DNA from 2 places in the Vibrio sp. SNU_ST1 genome. Region 1 is predicted to be linked to the other one. Evidence: predicted binding sites of a transcription regulator. Region 1 holds the regulator's gene; the other holds the start of a gene.
What was found. The regulator MetJ, encoded in region 1, represses methionine synthesis genes. The targets are predictions, from matches to a motif close to TTAGACNTNTANANGTCTAA.

Region 1 (3,427 bases):
CGCACCTAACGTACGAATACCACGTAGCGTCATGTAGCTATCAAACGGTGTGCCGGTTGCACCAATACAGTTGCCCCACCATGCTAGCCCTTCAGCGTGCTCTTCTGTCTTAGTAACTACAACGCCACCAATGACATCTGAGTGTCCGTTGATGTATTTAGTGGTTGAGTGGATAACAAAATCCGCACCCAGCTCTAAAGGCTTTTGAAACACAGGCGTCAAAAACGTGTTGTCGACAGCAACCAGAGCACCTACTTCTTTCGCTTTACGGCAAGTTTCTGCAATATCAACCACACGAACCAATGGATTCGATGGCGTTTCGATTAAGATCAACTTTGGCTTAAACGCGATCGCCGCATCCAGCGCAGCTTGATCCGATTGATCAACGAACAGAACTTTGAAGTCACCTTTTAGTGAGCGTGTGTTAAACAGACGGTAAGTGCCGCCGTAGCAGTCGTGTGGTGCAATGATAAGATCATCGCCACCTAAGAAAGCGGATACCCATAAGTTAAGTGCCGACGTACCGCAGTTAGTCACAACCGCGCCTTTGCCTGATTCAAGCTCAAACAGTGCCGTTTCTAATAGACCGCGATTTGGGTTACCAGAGCGGGTATAATCATACTTTGGCACTTCACCAAAAGCGGGAAACCCGTAGTTAGTCGAAAGATAAATAGGTGGGACAACGGCATGGTGTTGCGTGTCTGACTCGATACCAGTACGTACTGCGATGGTTGCTGGCTTCCGGCTGCTCATAGGTGCTTCCTTACAAGTTTTGCGTCTGAGAGTCACAGCTGCTTGTCGGCATTTTACGGCTGTGTTAGATATATGTTACTCACTTTACTTTCATAAACGTGAGACGTCAACACTTCTGGACGTCTATATGTCTTTGCTTATGGCAGTAAATCCCGCTAAAATCAGCACTATTAATTTATTCTAACAACTAAAGTGATGAAGGTACGCAATGGCCGACTGGAATGGTGAATACATAAGCCCATATGCTGAGCATGGAAAGAAAAGCGAACAAGTAAAGAAAATTACAGTTTCTATCCCTCTAAAAGTGTTAAAGGTTCTTACTGACGAGCGCACTCGCCGCCAGATCAATAACCTACGCCATGCAACAAACAGTGAGCTACTGTGCGAAGCCTTTCTACATGCGTACACAGGCCAACCACTGCCAACGGATGAAGACCTTCGTAAAGATCGTCCAGACGACATCCCGACTGAAGTCAAAAAACTGATGACAGAGATGGGCATCGAGTTCGAAGCGTTTGACGAAGAATAAAAACAACTCAGTCACCGCCTTCATTATTGATTCGCTATAGCTGAACCCTATTTATCACATCACCCACTACGTTATCTGTAGCTGCGCTGTGAATGATAGACATAAAAAAACCGACTCCTATGAGTCGGTTTTTTATTATTCTTTTTCGCTCAATAGAGCAACAGCTACTAAGCTACTAAGCTACTAAGCTACTAAGCTACTAAGCTACTAAGCTACTAAGGCATTAAGCCATATAGTTAGCAGGCATCTCAATACGAGCAACGCCAGACTCAACAGCCGCTTCAGCAACTGCTTTTGCTACTCGAGGAAGCAGACGCGGGTCCATTGGCTTAGGAATGATGTAACCCTTACCGAACTCCAGTGCAGTCTCGCCCGCAGCTGCCAGTACTTCAGCTGGAACTTCTTCTTTCGCTAGTTCACGAATCGCTTTAACCGCCGCTAGCTTCATTTCGTCATTGATTTCGCTCGCACGCACGTCTAGCGCACCACGGAAAATGAATGGGAAACAAAGTACGTTGTTTACTTGGTTAGGGTAATCACTACGGCCTGTACCCATGATTAAGTCAGAACGAACTTCGTGTGCAAGCTCAGGCTTGATCTCTGGATCTGGATTTGAACATGCAAACACAACAGGCTTATCAGCCATCAGCGTAAGTGCCTTAGCTGGTAGCAGATTAGGACCCGATACACCCAAGAACAGGTCAGCGCCTTCGATAACATCTTCAAGCGTGCGCTTGTCGGTGTTATTTGCGAACAGCTCTTTGTATTCATTCAAGTCATCACGACGAGTGTGGATCACACCTTTACGGTCAAGCATGTAGATCTTCTCACGCTGAGCGCCACACTTAATCAATAGCTCCATACAAGCAACCGCTGCTGCGCCAGCACCTAAACAAACGATCTTACACTCTTCCAGTTTCTTACCTTGAAGCTCGATCGCGTTAAGCATACCCGCAGCCGTTACAATCGCAGTACCGTGTTGATCATCATGGAAAACAGGTACATCACAACGCTCAATCAGGCGACGTTCAATCTCAAAACAGTCTGGTGCTTTGATGTCTTCTAGGTTAATACCACCAAATGTATCTGCGATATTCGCAACCGTATCAACGAACTCATCAATTGTGCGGTGTTTTACTTCAATATCGATAGAATCTAAACCAGCAAAACGCTTAAACAGTAGCGCTTTACCTTCCATAACAGGTTTAGAAGCAATAGGGCCAAGGTTACCTAGGCCAAGAATCGCTGTACCGTTAGAGATAACAGCAACCATGTTGCCTTTACCTGTGTACTTATAAACGTTATCGACATTCTGTGCGATCTCGCGAACAGGCTCAGCTACGCCAGGGCTGTATGCCAGTGCTAGGTCTTCTGCAGAGTTTGCAGGCTTCGTCAGTTCTACGGCAATTTTGCCTGGAATTGGGAACTCATGATAATCAAGAGCTTGCTGACGGAATTGTTCTTGAGGCGATAAAGATTGTTCAGATGATAACGCTTGAGAGGATTGATCTTGGCGGCTGTCTTCAGACATAGGTGTAGGTTCCTAGGATATTATTATTTGGGGGATCTTGTTCATGTTAATGGATGTACTTCAAAGTTCCTAGGTGGTTGAAGCATCTGTATCATTAAAAAACGAGATTTCACTACTAATAAGACCAGTGGGCAGTTGAAATTACTGTCGCCTGCTCAACTTTAGAGCGAATTTCGAGGAAGGAGTGTTGGGGTAAGCGATGAAATAAAATTTACGCCAGTAACCTACCACTTTAAATGACCTAATAATGAAATACGATTCAGTATTTTTTCAAATTTCTGGCAACAAAAAAGGACACCGAAGTGTCCTTTTTATGTCTAAATAGCGAGAATTACTTCTTGCTAGAAAGAGCACCGAAACGCTTGTTGAAGCGATCAACACGGCCGCCTGTATCTACGATACGTTGCTTACCAGTGTAGAACGGGTGACATTTGTCACATACGTCTAGGTGGATTGATTCTTTTGCTAGCGTTGAGTTGAACTCAAATGTGTTGCCGCAAGAACAAGTTGCAGAAACTGCTTTGTATTCTGGGTGGATACCAACTTTCATGGGAAAACCTCAATTAGGCCGTGTCGCCATCCGATTCTAAGCCGGACACCACACGTAGTTAAAA
Region 2 (3,427 bases), 500 kb from region 1:
TGATCACACCAAGAGCCAATGTGTCACTAGCACAGACTATAGCTTGGGTGTTAGGGGTTAGTACCTCATCCACCAGCTGATAAGCACTTTCATGATGAAGTTGGCCAGTACGGTAGTTGGCAATCACTCCAGCGCTTTCACACCAATCTAGATAGGCCTTAAGACGCAGTTCACCTGTTGATTTGTCGCTAGGATCAACGCCAATGAAACCAACCTCAAAGATCCCCTGCTCTGCTAGATGCGTTAACGCACTATTGATCACCTGTTGGTTATCATAGTTAATCGACGTCACATTCTCGGTATCCAGAGCAATCACCACCGCTTTATGTTCCCAAGCTTCAATGGCAGGAATATCACAGTCAGTAAAACCGAATACAATGATGCCGTCTACATTGCGACGCTTGAGAACCTGCAGATGCTCATTGGCTTTTTCTCTATCTAGCTGGCTTTCCATGATCACGACATCGTAATCCGCTCGATACAACTCGGCCAGCATCGTACTTACCGCTTTGTTTTCAGAAGGAGAGTCCAGACGTGAAATGATGACACCGATGACTTTTTGACTGCCACCACGCATCGACTGTGCAGACTTCGAAGGCGTGTACCCTGATTCTTGAATTACTCTTTCCACTCTTTCACGGGTTTCTGGTTTTACTTTGGGATCATTGGTCAGAACGCGAGATACGGTAGACTTACCAACACCGGACAGCTTAGCAATATCGAGAATAGTGAGTTTTTTGCTCATAAAAAGTCTGACGTTAAAGGGAAGAGAAAGAAAAAGTGAGGGCGAACTCCCTCACTTAACTGTTTGTAAATCCTAGTCGCTAACTATGACCTACTTTCGGCAGTTTTTATAGATAACACGACCAAGTTCTAGACGGGCATTGTCACCTTTAGTGCGTAAAGTTACGCTATTGATCAGTTCAGAGGTTCCATCATCTAAGATGTACTTCGTTCCTGAACCTGCCGCTATTTGAGTGAGGCGATATTCATTCTCTGGCAAACGTAATACCGCTTTTTCATCACCAAGGTAAGCGACCTTAAATGAAGCGTCAGACTCACATTGATAAGTCACGAATTGATCGTCCGATGCTGCGCTCTCAGTCTCAGGAGCTGCTGATTTAGAGCATCCGAATAACGCTACCGTACATAGAGATGCTATCAACAATGCTTTCATACTGCGTTCCTCATCTTTATATAGTGAATAACACTTATATCTAAGTAAAAGAGACTTAGTGTCTTAACCTTTTAAGAATGCTGGTACATCTTTAATACTGTCAAGCACGACACTTGCAAGCGCTTCACCTTTTTCAGTGATTGGCTTACCGGTTCTTACCAGTACTTTAGTGCCAACACCCGCCGCTTCTGCAGCCATCATGTCTTCAGCTTTATCGCCGATCATGACCGAGTTAGTCATATCAATCTTCAGAAAGTCACGCGCAGAAATGAACATGCCTGGCTTTGGCTTACGACATTCACAATCTTGTTTGTAGTCACCAACACCGTGCTCAGCGTGGTGCGGGCAGTAATAAATACCATCTAGCTCAACGCCGTTATCAACAAAGTTCCAATCCATCCACTGCGTTAGAGAAAGAAAACGGTCTTCACTAAACATGCCGCGAGCAATACCAGATTGGTTGGTCACTAACACCAATAAATAACCCATATCTTTAAACGCTTTCGCCGCTTCAAACACACCATCGATGTATTCAAAGTCATGTTCATCATGTACGTAGCCGTGATCAACGTTAATCACACCATCACGATCTAAAAAAACAGCAGGTTTAGACAAAATTCAGTTCTCTATCAACTCTCTATTAATCATTAATTATTACACGCTTTATTTGCTTCATCACTATCTATTTAGTTTTGCGTTCGTTAACGATTTGTTTCTAGTTTAACTTCGCAACTCGCGTTTAGCCGTCTAGACGTAAAAATATCTATTGACTTAGATCATAGAACACCATAGCATCATCTGTAAATCGAGTGAGTCATCAATATATTATTCTGTTCTACCTGCACGGGTTTCTCTATGATTAAAGTGAATCAAGTCAATAAGGTTTTTTATCAAGGCACTAAAGAAATCAATGCCTTAATTGATATCAACCTCCACATTCCTCAAGGTCAAATCTTTGGAGTCATCGGCTCTTCAGGTGCAGGCAAAAGTACCCTTATCCGTTGTGTAAACATGTTGGAAGCTCCAACGTCAGGTGAAGTGATTGTTGACGGTATCGACCTGACAAAACTCAGCAAATCAGAACTTAGCGAAGCACGCCGTAACATCGGCATGATATTCCAACACTTCAATCTGCTGTCTTCTCGTACTGTATTTAACAACGTAGCACTGCCTTTAGAGCTTGCTGGTAGAGATAAAGCTGCGATTGAAGCGAAAGTGAGTGAGCTACTTGAGCTTGTCGGCCTATCGGATAAGCGTGATACCTACCCTGCGAACTTAAGTGGTGGTCAAAAGCAGCGTGTCGCGATTGCTCGTGCGCTAGCTTCAGACCCAAAAGTACTACTGTGTGATGAAGCGACCAGTGCTCTGGATCCAGCAACGACTCAATCTATTCTTGAGCTGCTACGTGAAATCAACCGCAAGCTACACATCACGATCCTACTTATTACGCACGAGATGGACGTAGTTAAGAGCATTTGTCACGAAGTCGCGATCATTGGTGGTGGCGAGCTAGTAGAGAAAGGCACAGTTGGCGACATCTTCGCACACCCTAAGACAGAGCTAGCACATCAGTTTATTCGCTCAACGCTAGACCTATCTATCCCTGAAGATTATCAAGCGCGTTTGCAAGAAACTCGTGTTAACAGTAGCTACCCATTAGTGCGTCTTGAGTTTACTGGTGCAACGGTTGATGCTCCGCTGATGACGCAAATTGCTCGCAAATTCAATATCGATGTCAGCATCTTAAGCTCTGACCTCGATTACGCCGGCGGCGTGAAGTTCGGCATGATGGTGGCTGAACTGTTCGGTAACGAAGCAGATGATAATGCTGCTATCCAATTCCTACGCGACAACAATGTAAAAGTAGAGGTGCTTGGTTATGTCCTTTAGTTTCAACGAGATTGCTGACTGGATCAGCCTTAATGGCAACCTTCTACTCGAAGCAACGGGCGAAACGCTTTACATGGTTGCTGTTGCTGGCATCGTTGGTTTCGCTGTCGGTATTCCATTAGGCGTGATTCTACACACGACTAAAAAAGGTGGTCTGTTAGAGAACACCAAGCTAAACAAAATTCTTGGTGCCGTTGTGAACGTGGGCCGTTCAGTGCCTTTCTTAGTTCTGATGGTAGCGATCATCCCTCTCACTAAGATGCTGATTGGTACCTTCATCGGTACAACCGCAGCGATTGTTCCATTAACCATTGGCGCAATCCCATTCGTGGCTCGACTTATCGAGAGTGCACTACTTGA

Region 2: metN (methionine ABC transporter ATP-binding protein MetN) is a predicted target of MetJ. The motif match lies at 1,917-1,936, and genes of this name have one in related genera.

The regions. Positions count from the first base shown of each region.
Region 1 is NZ_CP130748.1:2,964,607-2,968,033, forward strand. It holds gene Q5H80_RS13170 (O-succinylhomoserine (thiol)-lyase) at 1-753, opposite strand, end outside; gene metJ (met regulon transcriptional regulator MetJ) at 962-1,282, shown strand; gene Q5H80_RS13180 (malic enzyme-like NAD(P)-binding protein) at 1,506-2,813, opposite strand; gene rpmE (50S ribosomal protein L31) at 3,145-3,363, opposite strand.
Region 2 is NZ_CP130748.1:2,460,800-2,464,226, forward strand. It holds gene treR (trehalose operon repressor TreR) at 1-745, opposite strand, end outside; gene Q5H80_RS10735 (MliC family protein) at 836-1,177, opposite strand; gene gmhB (D-glycero-beta-D-manno-heptose 1,7-bisphosphate 7-phosphatase) at 1,241-1,792, opposite strand; gene metN (methionine ABC transporter ATP-binding protein MetN) at 2,033-3,067, shown strand; gene Q5H80_RS10750 (methionine ABC transporter permease) at 3,057-3,427, shown strand, end outside.